Regions from separate parts of the Exiguobacterium sp. FD-YE-25-4 genome, predicted to be linked through region 2. Evidence: predicted binding sites of a transcription regulator. Region 2 holds the regulator's gene; the other holds the start of a gene.
What was found. Region 2 encodes NrdR, which represses ribonucleotide reductase genes. Its sites were predicted from a motif close to AACACNATATATNGTGTT; they were not measured.

Region 1 (9,836 bases), 510 kb from region 2:
GCCTCACCCTCAAGATGTAGACATGATCGATAAACCAGTAGGGGGAAAAGATTATGGCAGACACGCTTAAAGTAACGAAACGAGAATTACGACCACGTTCGGTCCGCGCTAACTTGCGTAAAGAAGGAAAAGTGTTAGGTGTCGTTTACGGCTACAAAGTTGAAAGCACACCGGTCGCATTCGAAGAGATGGCACTTCGTAAGATTCTTCGTGAACACGGCGACAACGCTTTGATCGAACTCAATATCGATGGTAAGAAAGTGAACACACTCGTTCACGGGACAGAAGTCGACCCATTCACGAACGAATACAAGCACGTCGAATTTATGGCAGTGAAGATGGACGAAGCGACAGAAGTCGAAGCGGACGTCACACTCGTCGGCGACGCGAAAGGCGTCAAAGAAGGCGGCTACTTGGCACAGACGCTCTACAAAGTAACGGTCTCGGCAACACCAGCCAACATTCCGGAGCGTATCGAGCTTGATGTTTCTGAACTCGGCATCGGTGACTCGCTCACTGTCGCTGATATTCCAGAGAACAAAGATTACGAAATCGTATCTGAGGGTGATCTTCAAATCGCATCGGTGAATGAACCGGTGGCGGTCGAAGACCTTGAAGCTGATACAGCGACAGAAGGCGAAGTTGAAGCGACTGAAGAGGCGTCAGAAACTTCAACGGAAGAGTCGGAAGAGGCTTCTGAAAACAAAGAATAATCATTTCGAACGGCCCTTTGCGAAGGGTCGTTTTTTTCTAGTCACAAATCCGACAAATGTAAACGATTACGATGTGAAAAATGTGTCAACATGTGGAAGGGGCGATTGCAATTTATTCGTTTCGGGCTTATATTGTTAATGATTTCACATGTTCGTTCTTATTATAATGGTTTCATTCAAACAGAAAGAAGGGTTTGTGACATGGCATCAATGGAAATCCATGCACTCGAATCGTTGCGGAAGAAAGCGCAGGCATCTTCGCAAATGATTCATTATCGGCCAATGGAGTACTTTTTACGAGCAATGCTCGCGGGGATCTTTATCGGATTCGCTTCAATTTTCACACTGAAAGTCGTCAACGGAATGTATTTGATCGATTCTCCGTTCACAACGCTCATCGGAGGATTCTCATTCGGGATCGCCCTCGTCATGATCATCTATGGCGGAGCCGAACTGTTCACCGGGAATACGATGTACTTCACAACCTCGACGATGCGGGGGTACACGACGCTCAGCGACACGATGCTCGTCTGGTTGCTCTGCTTTGTCGGGAATGCGCTCGGTGGCGTTTTGTTCGCTTTGCTGCTCGCGCCGACCGGTGTCATCCAAGAACTTGGGATGGACAACTGGCTGTTCTCAGTCGTCGAAAGCAAGATGCACCATACGACGGTCGAAATTTTCTTCCGCGCGATCTTCTGCAACTGGATGGTCTGTCTTGCCATCTTCTTGCCGAAGCAAATGAAAAACGAGTTCGCCCAAATCTTCTCGATGATCTTCCTCGTCGCCGTTTTCTTCGCCTCAGGATTTGATCACGTCATCGCCAACTTCGTCTTGTTCGCCCTCACGCTCGTCGTCCCGCATCCTGAGGCGATCAGCTTTGCCGGCGCGATCCACAACTTGATTCCAGCCACGTTCGGGAATATCATCGGTGGCGCGTTGTTCATGGGTGCGATCTATACGTGGTTAAACGCGAAAGGCTTGCGTGAAGCCCAAGAATCGGAAGCAACGGAAGAAGTCGAATTGAAAATTGTGAAACCTGCCAAAGAAGTATAAGGTAGCTCACGACAACGAGCAGTCGAGTCCACGTCAGTGGCTCGACTGTTTTTGCGTTTTTATCACAAGCATTGATCACAATTTCGACTTCACATCTCAAGAGCAAAACATGACATAATCTATATATGGAACTTGAGCGAGTAATTAACTCGCTTGTAATCAATATATAGTGAGGTGATGCGGAGTGAATATGCTCCAGCTTTATGAAGATGTCTGTGTTCTCCCAGATCAGGACCTCGTACAAGAGAACGCCAACGTCGACGGGAAATCACCACTTGGGAAATTGGCACGATTATCCTCAGAAGTATCAAAACAATTGTCGACGACATATCTATTATCAGAACGGTCACGTCAAGCCGTCGAGGATAATTTTTTGTATATCCATGACGCCGACTACTATGTGACAGGATCGACGACGTGTTGTCAAATCCCACTCGGTGATCTACTCACGAACGGATTTCATACCGGGCACGGGACGATTCGACCGCCCCAGGATATCCGCTCGGCGATGGCGCTCGCTTCGATCATTCTTCAAGCGAACCAAAACATGCAGCATGGCGGTCAAGCTTTCCCGATGTTTGATGTCGACCTCGCACCGTATGTCGAAAAGACGTATGAACGTCAGCTCGAGCGGCTCAAAAAGCTACCAGTCGAATGGACGACCGAGCAACTCTTTGAAACTGCCGAGTCTGAAACAATTGCGGCGACGTATCAAGCGTGTGAGGCGTTCATCCACAACGCCAACTCGATGCACTCACGTGGTGGCGGACAAGTACCGTTCGTTTCCATCAATTACGGCACCGACACGAGCCGGTGGGGACGAGTATTCATTCGAGAGTTGCTGCGTGCGACCGAGCGAGGGCTCGGTAACGGGGAGACGCCGATTTTCCCGATTCAAATCTTTAAAGTGAAAGAAGGGGTCAACTTCCATGAGGACGATCCGAACGTCGACTTGTTCCGTCTCGCCTGTCGTGTGACGGGCAAGCGGTTATTCCCGAACTTCTCGTTCGTCGATGCTCCGTTCAACCTTCAATACTACGACGGGACGCACGGCTCGGAAGTCGCCTACATGGGTTGTCGGACACGGGTGATGGGGAATCGACATGGTGCCGAGACGTCGATTGGACGAGGCAACTTATCATTTTCGACGTTGAACTTGGTGAAAATGGCACTCGTCTCCTCGGATATCCATACTTTTTATGAGACGCTCGACGCTTACGTCGACGTCGCCATCGATCAATTACTCGAACGATTCGACTATCAAGCGAAGCGGCATGCCGACGAATTTCGGTTCCTCTATGCCCAATACGTCTGGCGGGGTGGAGAGAGACTCGGTCCAGAAGACGATCTTCGCGAGGTACTGAAGCAAGGGACGCTCTCGGTCGGATTTATCGGTCTCGCCGAAGCGCTTCGTGTTCTCACAGGTGGCACGCATGCCGAGTCGCGAGAGGCGGAACGGCTTGGGCTCGATATCGTCACTCATTTACGTGATCGAATGAAGCAGGCATCGGAACGATACGATTTGAACTTTTCTCTCTTGGCGACCCCGGCCGAAGGATTGTCGGGTAAATTTGTGACGAGAGATCAGCAATCGTTTGGGATGATTGAAGGTGTGACCGACCGCGCCTTTTATACGAACTCGTTTCATGTGCCCGTGTATCAATCGGTCTCGATTCGCGATAAAGTCCGTCTCGAAGCGCCTTACCACGCGCTCTGTGATGCGGGTCATATCACGTATGTCGAAGTCGACGGATCGCTCGCCCATAATGCGGAAGCGGTCGAAGCGATCGTCCGGCTCATGCGGACCGAGAACATTGGCTACGGGTCGATCAACCATCCGGTCGACCGTTGTGGCAACTGCGGCCTTGAAGGGATCATCGACGAAGCGTGCCCGACATGTGGCGAGCATGAACGAATTGAACGGATCCGTCGCATCACCGGCTACTTGGTCGGGACGATGGACCGGTGGAATTCGGCAAAACGAGAAGAAGAACGAGCGAGGGTGAAGCATCATGCGCGTCCTATCCGTACTTGAAGAATCGGTCGTCGACGGTCCAGGCATTCGCACGGTCATCTTTACGGCAGGCTGCCCGCACCGTTGCCCTGGGTGTCATAATCCAGAATCTTGGAATCCACGTGGAGGACAAGACGTCTCGGTCGCGGACTTACTCGCTCAAATCGAACAATCAGGCTGGGACGGGGTGACGATTTCAGGCGGGGAACCATTTCTGCAACCGGAAGAATTGGCACGGCTCGTCGACGGATGTAAGGTCCTGCAAAAAAACGTTTGGGTGTATACGGGCTATACGCTCGAACAGTTGCAAGCCATGCACGACGAATTCGTCACAAGCGTGCTCGACCGTGCCGATGTGCTCGTCGATGGGCGTTTCGAACAGCCGCTCATGGACCGGTCGCTCCGGTTTCGGGGATCGAGCAACCAGCGGATTATTTTCTTAAACAAAGCGTAATCGGGGCCGTCGGGTCCCGATTTTTTGTATACTAGCAAAAAAGGGGGAATTTTGATGAAATGGTGTAGTTTTCAAGTTGAAGGAGAGCAGAGGGTCGGTGTCGTGGCAGGAGAGTTCGTCTATGACGTCAGTGACCAATTACATACGACTTCGTTGTTAGAAGTCATCGCGCGTGAGTTTGAACCGGATGTCGATTTAGATGTCGCGCCAAGGCTGGCGCTTCAAGACGTCACGTTCGTCGCACCGTATCGTCCGCTCAAAAATGTCATCTGTATCGGGAAAAATTACGAAGAGCATGTGAAAGAGATGGATACGGCGGGGGCCGGTAAGCTCGTCATCTTCACGAAAGCGCCGACCTCGGTCGTCGGCCCAGAGGCTGTCGTCGAACGTCACCCCGAATTGACCGACCAGCTCGACTATGAAGGCGAACTCGCCGTCATCATCGGGAAATCAGGGCGGGATATTGACGACGTCGATGCCCATATTTTTGGTTACACGATTCTGAACGACATCACGGCCAGGGATGTGCAAAAACAACACGTCCAGTTTTTCCGCGGTAAATCGTTCGATACGTTCTGTCCGATGGGGCCGTATATCGTCACACCGGATGAGCTCTCGTTCCCACTCACGATTCAAACGGTTGTCAATGGCGAGACACGTCAAGATGGGTCGACGGCGGATATGATTCGCCCGATCGAAGAGTTAATTCGGACTTTGTCAAAGGGCATGACACTTGAAGCAGGAGACATCATCGCGACCGGCACACCGGCCGGGGTCGGCCACGGCATGAAGCCGCCCGTCTATCTCCAATCAGGAGACACGGTCGAAGTGAGCATCACGGGACTCGGGACGCTCCGAAACGTCATCGTCTGACCCAATTGACGCAAATTGTGAAGAATCTTGTAATCGATGCTTCATTTCCGCAAAACGATGACTATGCCTCTTATACTAAGGGTAGAACAAAGAGGAAACATCATATAGGAGATGATTACACATGGAACGCAATGATCGTCCAACAGAATCAAATGAACAAAATCACCGCGAGGATTGGCTCGATACCGAGCTCGGCTCGTCAGAACAACGACAAGAACCGTCGCGCGCAGAGCAACCGGCCCGACCATCGTTCGTCGGCCGGATGTTCCCTGGGTTTGTCGGCGGCGTGATTGGTGCCGTCTTGACTGGCGCCATCGCTTTTCCGTTCATCGATCAAGTGCCGACAAATGTGTCTGATACGAACGTGACGTCGGAAGGGTCGCCGGTCCAGACGACGTCTACGACAACGGACAGCTCGGTCACCGATGCGGTCGCGACCGCACAGCCTGCTGTCGTGACGGTGAACAATTTCGCGTCAAACGGTTTTTCAAGTGAAGCTGTCGAAGCCGGGGTCGGCTCGGGTGTCATCTATAAGAAAGACGGCGACTCGGCTTACATCGTCACGAACCATCACGTCGTCAACGGTGCTGACCGTTTGACCGTGACATTCAATGACGGATCGACAGCGGACGCCAAATTGATGGGTAGCGACGCCACGTATGACTTGGCCGTGCTCGAAGTCGATGCGGACAAAGTCTCGTCCGTCATCTCGATTGGAAAGTCGAGCGAGTTGAAACCGGGGCAAACCGTCGTCGCCATCGGGAACCCGCTCGGCCAGTTTGAGAACTCGGTCACACGCGGCGTCGTCTCGTCGACGTCACGTCTCGTCCCGGTCGATACGGATGAGAACGGACAAGCCGACTTCAACGCCGAAGTCATTCAGACGGACGCGGCCATCAACCCGGGTAACTCCGGTGGCGCGTTAATCAACGAATCAGGACAATTGATTGGGATCAACTCGATGAAAATCGCGACCGACTCGGTCGAAGGGGTCGGCTTCTCCATCCCGGTCGATATCGCTTTGCCGCTCATCAATCAAATCGAACAGACGGGCGAAGTGAATCATCCATCGCTCGGCGTCTCGCTTCGGGACGTGTCGGAGTTCCCACCGGGGTACTTGACCGAGCAAATCAATTTGCCGGAGTCGGTGACGTCGGGCACGATCATCGTTGAAGTGCAAGCGAACAGTTCGGCTGCACGGGCAGGACTTGAGGCACGCGATGTCATCGTGAAAATCAACGACCAGGCTGTCTCATCGTTCATCGACCTGCGGAGTGAACTGATTCGAGACACGGACGGGACCGTCACAATCGAATACGTTCGTGACGGTAAGACCGAAACGGTCGATGTCGAGATTCAAAACGCAAATGGAGACGCACTGTAAAGATGGGCACGCAGCCCATCTTTTTTGTTATGCTTAGAAAAAAGGAGGGGTTCAGTTGATTCGTAAACTATACGGGATTTTATTTCTAGGGGCCGGCATCATGCACTTCATTCAGGAACGGGCGTTCATGTCGATTATTCCGAAATCATGGCCGTTCAAACGATTCATGGTCCAGGCAAGCGGGGTCATCGAGGTCGTCTATGGTGTGTTGTTGCTCATGAACAAAGGGACGCGCTTCGTGAAAGGGACATTACCCGCTTTCTTAATCGCGGTGTTCCCGGCCAATATCAACATGGCGCTCAAACCGTCGAAACTAGGCAAAATACCGCTCCCAAAATGGGTCACGTGGGCCCGATTGCCGCTGCAGTGGCTCTTAATCAAAGGGGTCAAAAAAATATAAGTACATATGGGGGAATTGATCATGACGACGAACGTATTGAACTGGTTTGAGCATTTTCATGCTCATCCGGAAGTGAGCTGGAAAGAGGTTGAGACGACGAAGACGATTGCCGACATCTTGACGTCATGGCAAGTCCGTCACGAGACGTTTGCGGACGTGACCGGGGTCATCGCAGAGATTGGGCAAGGTGATGACGTCATCGCTGTCCGGGCCGATATCGATGCCTTATGGCAACAAGTCGACGGGACGTTTCAAGCCAATCACTCATGCGGGCACGACGCCAACATCAGCATGGTGCTCGGCGCGCTCGACCTGTTGAGACATGAGATGCTATCGAAGCGGATTCGCTTCATTTTCCAACCGGCGGAAGAACAAGGGAACGGCTCGCTCGCGATGATTCAAAAAGGGGCACTCGAAGGAGTGAGTCAGCTGTATGGCATCCACTTGCGACCGCTCGAGGAATTGCAGCGCGGACAATATGCGGCTGCGATTCAACACGGAGCCGCATTCTTTCTAAGAGGAAGCGTTATCGGGGACGATGCCCATGGCGCGCGACCGCATCAAGGTCAAAACGCGTTAGATGTCATCTTTACGATTCAACAGATGCTCAAAAGCATCTACTTGTCGCCGTTCGAGCCCCATTCGATCAAATTGACGGGCGTCCAAGCCGGTAGCGATAATTTGAATATCATCCCAGGGAACGCGACGTTCTCACTCGACGTCCGGGCTCAACAGAACAAGGAGTTGCTTGCGTTACGTGACCGCGTCGAGACGCTGTTGCAGCAAATCGCCGTCCTTCATGATGTCACCATCCACTGGGACTGGCAAGACTTCACACCGGGTGCGGAGATCGGCGAACGCTCGAGCCGACATGCGGCCGAAGCGATTGTCGACCGCTTCGGGGAAAGCGCGCTCGTCGACCGGATCATTACATCAGGTAGTGACGACTTTCATTTCTATACGGTCGAACAGCCGGGACTCGATGCGACGATGATCGGAATCGGCGCGAACTTGACACCGGGGCTCCATCATCCTCATATGTCGTTCGATCGGGACGTCTTACCAGAAGCGGCCGCCTTACTCGCCGATACGTTGCGCCGGGCCGCAAACGATAATTGAAGCGATTGACTAGATGGACGGGCCGGACGAGCTCGTTCATTTTTTTATTGCCAACTTTAAATGTAAGCGTTATCATCTACTTATTAGCGACAATATAACGACAATTCTGAATTTTTCGCTATCGGGGAGGAAGACACATGGAACAACAGGGGAACAAGGTAGACATGAAGCTTCGCTGGGCGGTATTGCCGCTACTTGTCATGATCGGGGTCATGCTCGTAGCCATCGTCAAATTGGAACAAGGGCCGCACATCCCACTCATCGTCGGGACAGCGGTCGCGTCGCTCGTCGCATGGCGACACGGGTACAAGTGGAAAGAGATCGAGGAGATGATGTACAAAGGGATTCGGCTCGCACTACCGGCCGTCGTCATCATCATCTTGGTCGGTTTAACGATTGGTGCCTGGATCGGGGGAGGCGTCGTCGCTACGATGATTTATTACGGATTGACGATTATTTCACCGGCCTATTTCTTGGTGACGATTTGTATCATCTGCTCGGTCGTCGCGCTCTCGATTGGCAGCTCATGGTCGACGATGGGAACGATCGGCGTCGCCGGGATGGGCATCGGACTGAGTATGGGGATACCAGCACCGATGGTCGCCGGAGCTGTCATCTCAGGGGCATACTTCGGGGATAAGATGTCCCCGTTGTCGGATACGACGAACCTTGCGGCGGGTTTGACGCACACGAACTTGTTCGAACATATTCGGCATATGCTCTACACGACGATTCCAGGGCTCGTCATCGCGCTCGGCGCCTATTGGTGGCTTGGCAGACGGTTCAGTGAGACGACGACGGACTCTTCAGAAATCGTCCAAACACTCGGTATTTTACAGGACAGCTTCGTCATCTCGCCGTGGCTCCTATTGATTCCACTTGCTGTCATCGTCCTCGTCGCGAGGAAAGTACCGGCCATTCCGGCACTCGTCGTCGGGATTGCGCTCGGCTTTCTCGCCCAAGTCATCGTCCAAGGCGGTTCGCTCGCCGACAGCGTCGGGGCGTTGCAGAGCGGGTATGTGATCGACACCGGTAATGAACTCGTCGACAACTTGTTCAGTCGGGGCGGTCTCGACGCGATGATGTACACTGTCTCGATGACGATCGTCGCGATGACGTTCGGAGGGATTTTAGAATACTCGGGGATGCTGCAATCGATCATGAATCAAATCGTCAAACTGGCGAAGACGGCCGGTTCGATGATTGCGTCGACGATTCTCGCCGGGGTAGCAACGAACGCCACGTGTTCCGAACAATACATCTCGATCGTCGTTCCATCTCGTATGTTTGCAGGTGCTTATGAGAAAATGGGGCTTCACTCGAAAAACTTATCCCGGGCACTCGAGGACGGCGGGACACTGACGTCGGTCTTCATCCCATGGAACACGTGCGGTGTGTTCATTCTCGGGACGCTCGGCGTCGGGGCGTTCGAATATGCGCCATACGCGATCTTGAACTTCATCGTTCCGGTCATCTCGATTATCTATGCGTTCACAGGCTTCACGATTGCACGGATTGCTGTGCAGAGTGTGGAACCGCCACTCGAAAAACAAGCAGCACAATGAAAAATTTCCCGGCCTATTCAGGTCGGGAAATTGAATTTATAGACGGCACGAGGTCGTCCTTGGTTGTAACTCATCTCTTCACCAATCACTTCGATCAGTTGCGCGTCATGTAATTTTTTGATGAGTCGCTCCGTCGTCCGTCTTGAGACGGCGAGATGGTCAGTCAACTCTTTTGCCGTGAATTCGAGATGGTGTTTTGAGAACTGCATAATTTTACCGATATTGACCGGACTGATTCCGGCTTGCTTGATGACGTTAAAG
Region 2 (9,836 bases):
TAAACTGCTCACGGCTTACGGATCTGTCGAAGGACTATATGAACATACGCATGAATTAAAAGGGAAACAAAAAGAGAAAGTCGAGGCGAACGAGCGGGAAGCACTCATGTCGAAACAATTGGCGACAATCTATACGGACGTCCCGATCGATATTAGCACGGACGACCTTACGTTCCATCCGTATGACGCTGGAAAAGTGAAGCCGTTGTTCATGAGCCTTCAGTTCAAATCGCTTCTGAGCAAACTGAACCTTGAAGCGTCGAGCGAGGAAGCGGTCGAAGCGCGTGAGGTGAATCATATCGCGATCGACGAGCAAGATTTGACAGAAGCGGTCCTCATCCTCGAGCAACTCCGTGACGACTATTTCGAAGAACCGGTCATCGGTGTGGCCATCGCCTCGAAAGCCGGCGTGACGGTCGGCGATGTGTCGCTTTTAGACGTCCCGGCAGTACGAGACTGGTTGGCCGACGAGAACCGAGCCACGATTTGTCTCGATGCGAAACAGACGATCGTCCAATTGAAGCGACATGGTGTGACGCTCCGAGGCTATGACGATTTGCTCGTCGCCGGATATTTGCTGAACCTGTCGGGCGGGACGACACTCGATTCGATTGCCGCTCATTTCGATTACACGTTACCGGAAGACGAGGCGGTTTATGGTAAGGGTGCGAAGCTGCACGTCCCGGAACAGGACGTGCTCGAGCAACATCTCGGCGAGAAGGCGATGGCGATCTTGACGCTGTTCGTAAACGTCGGCAAAGAACTCGACCAAAACGAACAGACGTCGCTGTATGAAGATTTGGAACGTCCGCTCGCCTCGGTGCTTGCAGAGATGGAGTGGGCCGGGATTCACGTCGACGTGGCGACGCTGAAAGTGATGGAAGACGATTTGCGGGAACGGTTGCTTCAACTCGAGGCGGAGATTCACAGTCTCGCCGGTGAGGCGTTCAATATCAACTCGCCGAAACAGCTCGGCGTCATCCTATTCGAGAAGTTGGCGTTGCCACCGGTCAAAAAGACGAAGACCGGTTACTCGACGGCAGCGGACGTGCTCGAGAAACTCGCGCCGCTCCATCCGATCGTCGAACATATTATGCATTTCCGTGAGCTCGGCAAGTTGCAATCGACATATGTCGAAGGCTTGCAAAAAGTCATCAAAGACGACGGGAAGATCCATACCCGCTATACGCAGACGTTGACGCAGACCGGACGGTTGTCCTCGGTCAACCCGAACTTACAGAACATCCCGATCCGCCTGGAAGAAGGGCGGCGCATTCGCAAGGCGTTCACCGCGAGTGAGGCCGACTGGATGCTGTATGCGGTCGACTATTCGCAAATCGAGCTTCGGATCATGGCCCACATGTCGCAAGATGAGAAGATGCTCGAGGCGTTCCTCCATGATGAGGATATCCATACGTCGACGGCTGCCAACGTGTTCCGAGTCGCCAAAGAAGAAGTGACATCGCTCATGCGTCGCCAAGCCAAAGCCGTCAACTTCGGCATCATTTACGGCATTAGCGACTATGGGCTGTCGCAAAACCTCGGCATTAGCCGAAAAGAAGCACAGACGTTCATCGATACGTATTTCGAGCAGTTCCCAGGTGTGAAACGGTTCATGGATGCCGCGATCGAACGGGCGCGGGAACACGGTTATGTTGAGACGATGCTGAAGCGTCGCCGCAATATCCCGGACATCCATTCCCGCAACTTCAACTTGCGCGGTTTCGCGGAACGTACAGCGATCAACACGCCGATTCAAGGGACGGCCGCCGATATTATCAAAAAAGCGATGATTGATGTCGACGTGGCACTCCGTGAGTCAGGACTTCAGTCGAAATTATTGCTTCAAGTCCACGATGAACTTATCTTTGAAGGACCTAAAGCAGAAATGGACTCGCTCGAGACGATCGTTAAACAAGCGATGGAACACACGGTCACCTTGGACGTGCCGCTCCGCGCGGACGGTTCGTTCGGTGAGACATGGTTCGACACGAAATAAAGACGAGAAAGGAAATCGATATGCCAGAATTACCAGAAGTGGAGACAGTCTGTCGCCGATTGCGGCCATTCGTCTCGGGAAAAACAATTGCAAATGTCGAGGTGCTCGACGCAAAAATCATTCGAGGTCACGAACCGGAGATTTGGAAACAACAGTTGCTCGACGAGACGATTCAAGACGTCGAGCGACGCGGCAAGTTCATTTTGTTCAAATTGACGAACGGCTATCTCGTTTCGCATCTGCGAATGGAAGGGAAATTCTTCCCGCATGACGAAATGGTCAGTCCGGTCAAGCATACGCATGTCGTCTTCACCTTCACGGACGGGACGACGCTTCATTATAACGATGTCAGGAAGTTCGGGACGATGGAGTTGAAGACGAATGAAGAGTTGTTTGTGACACCGCCATTGTCGCTGCTCGCCCTCGAACCGTTCGATCCTGAAGTGACAGCGGAGACGCTTCACAGCCGTCTGAAGCGGATGAACGTTCGTGCGATCAAGACGGCGCTGCTCGATCAATCGATTTTCGTCGGGCTCGGCAATATTTATGTCGATGAGACGTTATATCGGGCCGGTGTCCATCCGACCCGTCCGGCAGCGACACTCTCGCTTGACGAGGTCCGTCGGGTGCATCAAGAGGCTGTGGCCGTATTGACGGAAGCGATTGAACGAGGCGGAAGCACGATTCGGAGCTATACGAATCCGGATGGGGCGAGCGGGACGTATCAAGAGACACTGTATGTATATGGACAGACCGGGGAGCCATGTAAGCGATGCGGCCAACCGATTGAAAAGATGAAATTAGGCGGACGGGGCACCCATTACTGTCCGCACTGCCAACAGTAAGAGGTGGACATGATGTTGAAGATTGGTTTGACAGGTGGAATTGCGACAGGAAAGTCGACCGTATCCAGACTGTTTCGAAAGCAGGGCATCCCGATCATCGACGCCGACAAGATGGCACGGATCGTCATCGAGCCAGGCGGCAAAGCGTTCGCGGGCGTCCGCGAGGCGTTCCCGCAATGTTTCACGGGCGACGAGTTGAACCGCCAGGCGCTCGGACGAGAAATCTTTCATGATGATGCCAAACGTCAGTTGCTGAATCAGCTCATGCATCCGGCCATCCGAGAAGAGATGCTCGAGGAGATGCGCGGATACGAGGCTGCAGGGGAGACGGTCGTCATATTCGATATCCCGCTCTTGTTCGAGGGAACGATGCGGGACCTCGTCGATTATACGGTCGTCGTCTATTGCCGTGAAGAGATTCAACTGATGCGTCTCATGGAGCGCAACGGGTTGACGAAAGAAGAAGCGCTCGCTCGGATCCATGCGCAAATGCCGATCGAAGAGAAGAAACAACAGGCTGATTTTTTAATCAACAACAACGGTGCGTTAGGCGACTTGTCGGCCCAAGTGGTCCGCCTCGTCGAACAATTTGAAGACATGAAAAAAGAAGGCGACTGACGACGCCTTCTTTTTTTGTTCAGTTGAGTGGGTCTGAGTCAGGCTTCCCTTTTTTCCACGTGTCGAAGATGGCGCGTCCGTCGCTCGGATGGCCGTTCGAATAGTAAATCGGATAGAGTGAGAAGAAGACATAATAGAACGAGAAGTATGCGAACTGGTACGTGTAAATTGTCGGCTCGATCTCTCGCGTCAAGATGAAGGCGTTCACAATCAAAATACTCGATAAGTTAAAAATTGAACCGCCCGCGTAGACGAGACTCCGCGTCAGGCGATTGCTGTACTTCAAGTCACTGAATTGGCACCAGGCGTCATAAAAATAAACGCGGTTAAATTGAAGGCGTCCGATTTTAAACAATTTTTTCCCGGTCCCAATCTCCATGTCGAGCGAACCCCCAAATAGTTTCGCGAAGAAGAAATGACCGAATTGATGGATAATCGTCACAATCGGTAAGATGATGAAAAATGAGATGACAAATTTATCTAGGTCTGTCCAATCAAACATATAGTCTTAGCTCCTTTCCAAGCTCTACACCAAATTTCCCTCTTTTTCAAATCTGAAACTGTAAAAAAGTGAAAAAAATGTGACGATTCATAGTGAAAACGCTTCCAATTTTCCGTTATAATGGTGTCGTAACGCAGAAAAAAGGGGGATTCAGAATGGGGACGAAAGTTGCAATCAATGGATTTGGTCGAATCGGCAGAATGGTATTTCGGAAGTTGATGCTCGAAGGGCGTCACGACGTGGTCGCCATCAATGCGAGTTATCCGGCGGAAACGCTCGCGCACTTGATCAAACACGACACGGTCCACGGACCGTTCACACTGACGGTCCGAGCGCATGGGGATGCGCTCGAAGTCGATGGGAAACGCATCATGCTCGTATCCGAGCGAGACCCGGAGCGATTGCCGTGGGCTGAACTCGGTGTCGAGATCGTCATCGAGGCGACGGGGAAATTCAATTCTGATGTCGGGGCGAAAAAACATTTGACGGCCGGTGCGAAAAAAGTCATTTTGACGGCACCAGGAAAAGGCGAGTTGCGGACGATTGTCATGGGGGTGAACGATCGGGATTATTTACCGGAGCACGATCACGTCATTTCGAACGCCTCGTGTACGACGAACTGTCTCGGCCCGGTCGTCAAAGTATTGGATTCGACGTTCGGGATTGAAACGGGGCTCGTGACGACGGTGCATGCCTATACGAACGATCAAAACAATATCGACAATCCGCATAAAGATTTGCGTCGTGCCCGTGCTTGTGGCAGTTCCATTATACCGACTTCGACTGGTGCTGCGAAAGCCATCGGGCTCGTCTTGCCGGAACTTCAGGGCAAATTGAACGGGATGGCGCTACGAGTGCCGACGCCGAACGTCTCGCTCGTCGATCTCGTCGTCGAGTTGCGTCGAGATGTGACGGTCGACGAAGTGAATCAGGCGTTCGAGCGTGCTGCACACGGGGAAATGACAGGCGTGCTCGGCGTCTCGAACGAACCGCTCGTCTCGATCGACTTCAATGGAGATGAGCGTTCGTCAATCATCGATGCCGATTCGACGATGGTGCTCGGGGGCAATCATGTCAAAGTGCTCGCTTGGTACGACAACGAATGGGGCTATTCGTGCCGCGTCGTCGACTTGTTGGACATGGTCGCGAGCTACCTGCAAATCGGACAACAAGAAACCCACGTCTGAAAAAATATATTTATCTAAAAATATTTTTAAAGAATTGAAACAAATGTCTTGTAACGACGTCCTAAACAAGATACACTCTAACTCGTGAACTTCAATTGGTCTGACAAACGCAACTTAAAGGGTTAGGACCTCTTAGGACTAACTTGCCCCCGTGGTTGTGGGCGATTCAGGCACAAAGTGAGTGATCATCAACTACTTTGAGACCATTGATGTAAAGGGGGATCCACTAATATGGATACTATGGGACGTCACATTATTACAGAACTTTGGGAGTGCAATCCCGACAAATTAAACGATATCGACTACATCGAGCGCTTATTCGTCGATGCAGCACTTCGTTCGGGCGCTGAAGTCCGCGAAGTCGCTTTCCACAAATTTGCGCCGCACGGTGTAAGTGGAGTCGTTATCATTTCAGAATCACACTTAACGATTCATAGTTTCCCAGAGCATGGCTACGCATCAGTCGATGTGTTCACATGTGGGGATCGAATCGATCCAGCTACAGCCTCGCAATACATTGCAGAAGGCTTGGAAGCAAAAGTTCGTGAAGATGTGAAACTTGACCGTGGGATGGGACCGATTCGTGTTCCTGAAGCGCAAGTGGCAATCAGCAAATAATCAGATTGACCTTATGAGGCTGGCCGATTTTCGGTCAGCCCTTTTAATTGTTTTGTTAACCGCTTAATTTTGATATGCTTAACCTATATAAATAAGGTGTCGAGGTGGATAATGGGATTATTTGATAAGTTTCAAACACATGTCCAAACGGACGATTCGCATAAAAATGAGGCGTTACGGACGCGTTACGTGGCGGCATCGCCAAGCGCCGTGCTCACATGGCTCCGCGAACGGATTCAAGCAGAAGGTCAAACGGTTCGCCGGGTCGATGCAGACCGGGGCGAAGTGGCGTTTCATGGAGACGGATGGGACGCATTGGCGACCATCGTCCAAGTGGACGGCGGACGCACGGCCGTCGATTTTACATTGAACCGTGACCAGATGCTCGGACCGGACCTCGGTCAAATCGTCACCACATATTATGAGGCGCTATCCGTGAAGTTCCCGCTCCGCGCCATCGGGAATCAATCTGTCGAACGATAAGGAGGGCTGAGCATGCGTTGTCCTAAATGCGATCATAATGGAACGAGAGTGCTCGACTCCCGGCCAGTACAAGATTTCTATTCGATTCGTCGCCGTCGCGAATGCGAGGAGTGCGGCTATCGCTTTACCACGTTTGAAACGGTCGAACAGACACCGCTCATCATCGTCAAAAAAGACGGGAATCGGGAAGAGTTCAGCCGTGAGAAAGTGCTTCGCGGGATTATTCGGGCGTGCGAGAAACGTCCGGTCACGCTGGAGCAACTTGAAGGTGTGGTCACGAAAGTCGAACAACAGTTACGCGCCCTCGGCCAGTCCGAGATTCCGAGTGAACAGGTTGGGGAGCTCGTCATGAACGAGCTCGCGCGGGTCGACGAAGTGGCATACGTCCGCTTCGCGTCCGTCTATCGCCAGTTCAAAGATATCTCTGTGTTCTTTAAAGAACTAGAAGATTTAATGAAGCAAGAAAAATCGACCAACTAAACGGGCGGCCTGCTGGTCGCCTTTTTTCAAGGGAGACCTACCATGGAAAAAGAACGAATCCTGTACGGAACTGACGAACTGTTGATCATGAGCACCGGACTCATCGATCGCGAGTCGTATCAGTCGCTGTACCATTTATATCAGCCGGTCATCGGAGTGAAGGCGCTCGCGATGTATCAGACGCTTTGGAGCGAGCTGAAGCCCGGGAAAATGAAATCGAACTATATGTCACATAGCGCGCTTTGTGAGATGCTCGATTACTCGATCAACGAGCTGACAGACTGTCTGTTCCGGCTCGAAGCGATCGGTCTCGTCCGGACGTATAAGACGAAAGACGAGCGCTTGACCCAGTACGTGTATCAACTGCGGGTCCCGCTCGCGCCCCATACGTTCTTGAACGACGGGCTCTTGTCGAGCTTTCTTTTCTATAAAGTCGGAGAAGTCCGCTTCAAACAGTTACAAGGTCGATTCACGATTGATCCGTTGCCGGCCGGAATCATTGAAGTGACGAAAGACTTTAATGAAGTGTTCGACGTCAAAGGGGTCAATCATATGGCGTTCACACAAAAGAACTACGAGAAACCTGACCGCGCCAAAATCGAGATCAACTATACGTTCGATATGGAAATCGTCAAAAAGTTGACGAACTTTCCCGTCGGCTTCTTCACGAAGAAGCTCGATGAGACGATCACGAAGCTTGCCTACGTTTCACAAATCGATGAAGAGACGATGGCCGAGATGTTGAAGGAGTACTTCGTCCACGAGGCGTATCTACCGCTCAGCGAGCAAGAGAAACGCGACGGCTGCCGTCAGATGGTGTTGCAGTTGAAGAAAAAACAGACGCGCCATCGGAAAGTGAAGTCGGATGAGACGGAGAAGGCAGAAATCGGTGATTTGCATGACGTGACTGTCATGGAAGAAGCGCATCCGCATCAGTACGTGTCGACGTTACGGAAGACGCCACAGTTGTCGAAGAGCGACGAGCAACTCATCATCGACCTCGTCGATACGCTCGGACTCGCGCCAAGTGTCATCAACGCGTTGTTCTATTACTGTATCGAAGTGAAGAAGCAGACTAGGCTCAGTGAGAACTACGTCATGCGGATCGCGACGAGTTGGAAGACGGCAGGCTATTTGAACGCCAAAGACGCGTTGGAACAAGAAGCGACACAAGACGCGCTCATCGAGAAGAAACAGCAGAAGCGGGAGAACGTGCAACAGCGGACGACCGTCGGCTCGAGACGCAAAGACAAGACCGAGATGCCAAAATGGCTCGAGGACGAGGCGAAAGAACAACGGACGTACGATCAAAAACGAAAACAAGAGCTCGAGGCATCGGTTCCAGACGATGCGGAACTCGTCAAGCTGTTAAATGAATTGAAAGAGAAAGGATGAGGGACATGGAACGCATCAATCAAACGCTCGCCCAAATGATGAACCGGAAAGAAGTGCGGGAAGCGTACGAATCGATTCGCCGGCGCACCCTCGAACATCCAGAAGTCGTCGCCTTTTTAAAGGCGCATCCGGAGTTAGACGAGACGGCGGTCGAGGTCGGCTTTACGAAGCTCAGTGAATATGCAGAACAGATGGACGGCAAGAAGCTCGTCGAGGAGCAAGCCGTCATCCCGGGCCATCAGCCGGTGCTCTATGTCGATCTCGGTCAAATCGCGATCCGTTATGAAGAGACGGTCAAGCATCGTCAAGCACGGCGCCAAAAAGAGATGGACCGGAAGTTTAAGAGCTTATTCTTGCCGGAAGAAGTGCGAGAGGCGAGCTTTGAATCGTTCGACTGGTCGGATGACGCCCGTAAAATCGCACTCCGTGAATCGATGCGATTCGTCTCGGGCATGAAGACCCGCCAAAAAGTGAACGGCCTGTACTTACACGGCAGCTTCGGGGTCGGGAAGACGTATTTGCTTGCGGCGATCGCCAACGAACTGAAAGTGGCGGACATCGAGACGATTCTCGTCCACGCCCCGGGATTCGTCTCGGAAGCGAAACGAAAGATCCGGACCGATTCGTTCGACTCATTTTTGACGTCGTTCCAACACGTGCCGGTGTTATTGATCGATGACATCGGTGCCGAGGCGATCAGTCCGTGGGTACGCGACGAGCTGTTCGGGATCATCTTGCAATATCGCATGATGCATCGCTTACCGACGCTTTACAGTTCGAACTTCAGCGGTGAAGAGCTCGAGACGCACTTCTCGATCGACGGTTCGCCGCAGAACAAAATGAAAGCCCAGCGGCTCATGCAGCGCATCTCGACGACGACGACACAAATCGAATTAAAAGGTGAGAACCGACGTCGGTAAAGGGATTGTATTTCTTGAACGAGTTGACTATACTAATAATCATATAACCGATGCATCGAAGAGGACATGAGACGTCGTCACGGGTTTCAAAGCGAGGGAAGACTGGTGAGAGCTTCCTAAACACGCCGATCGCCTTACTCCCTCAGAGCACCGTACGGGCCAATCGTGCGGCGATTCACACTCGTTATCGTGTGTTCGAGCCAAGCGTTACGCTTGGGAACGAGGGTGGTACCACGAGAATCAAAGCTCGTCCCTTTCATAGGGATGGGCTTTTTTTATTTATTTTTAAATGTAGAGAGGGGAAGTTGACACATGATTCAATTGACATTTCCAGATGGGGCCGTCAAAGAGTTTGAGGCCGGCATCACAGCAGAAGAAGTAGCAGGTTCGATTAGTCCAGGACTCCGAAAAAAAGCAATCGCCGCCAAAATCGATGGTGAGATGATCGATTACCGTCGTCCGATTGAACAGGACGGTAAAATCGAGCTCGTCATGCCCGACTCAGAAGACGGCATCGATTTGATGCGCCACTCGTCAGCCCACTTGATGGCCCAAGCCATCAAACGGTTGTACGGCGAAGAAGGCAGCATCTACCTCGGCATCGGACCGACGATCGAGAACGGTTTCTATTATGATATCGAGATGGATCGCCGCATCAACGAAGAAGATCTCCCGGAAATCGAGAAGATGATGAAGCGGATCGTCGACGAGAACTTGGACATCACACGTGAAGTCGTGTCGCGCGACGAGGCGCTCGAACGCTACAAGGCGCTCGGAGACCCGCTCAAA

Region 1: AC13H5_RS07085 (anaerobic ribonucleoside triphosphate reductase) is a predicted target of NrdR. The motif match lies at 1,923-1,940, and genes of this name have one in related genera.

Annotation. Positions count from the first base shown of each region.
Region 1 is NZ_CM168041.1:1,370,501-1,380,336, forward strand. Features, by position in the region: gene AC13H5_RS07075 (50S ribosomal protein L25/general stress protein Ctc) at 54-713, shown strand; gene AC13H5_RS07080 (formate/nitrite transporter family protein) at 915-1,766, shown strand; gene AC13H5_RS07085 (anaerobic ribonucleoside triphosphate reductase) at 1,957-3,801, shown strand; gene nrdG (anaerobic ribonucleoside-triphosphate reductase activating protein) at 3,779-4,234, shown strand; gene AC13H5_RS07095 (fumarylacetoacetate hydrolase family protein) at 4,289-5,107, shown strand; gene AC13H5_RS07100 (S1C family serine protease) at 5,229-6,491, shown strand; gene AC13H5_RS07105 (DoxX family protein) at 6,547-6,891, shown strand; gene AC13H5_RS07110 (amidohydrolase) at 6,913-8,010, shown strand; gene nhaC (Na+/H+ antiporter NhaC) at 8,175-9,575, shown strand; gene AC13H5_RS07120 (hypothetical protein) at 9,593-9,836, opposite strand, start outside.
Region 2 is NZ_CM168041.1:1,878,452-1,888,287, reverse strand. Features, by position in the region: gene polA (DNA polymerase I) at 1-1,999, shown strand, start outside; gene mutM (DNA-formamidopyrimidine glycosylase) at 2,020-2,844, shown strand; gene coaE (dephospho-CoA kinase) at 2,857-3,462, shown strand; gene AC13H5_RS09775 (site-2 protease family protein) at 3,482-3,964, opposite strand; gene AC13H5_RS09770 (glyceraldehyde-3-phosphate dehydrogenase) at 4,120-5,151, shown strand; gene speD (adenosylmethionine decarboxylase) at 5,383-5,769, shown strand; gene AC13H5_RS09760 (hypothetical protein) at 5,881-6,252, shown strand; gene nrdR (transcriptional regulator NrdR) at 6,265-6,732, shown strand; gene AC13H5_RS09750 (DnaD domain protein) at 6,775-8,127, shown strand; gene dnaI (primosomal protein DnaI) at 8,133-9,047, shown strand; gene thrS (threonine--tRNA ligase) at 9,360-9,836, shown strand, end outside.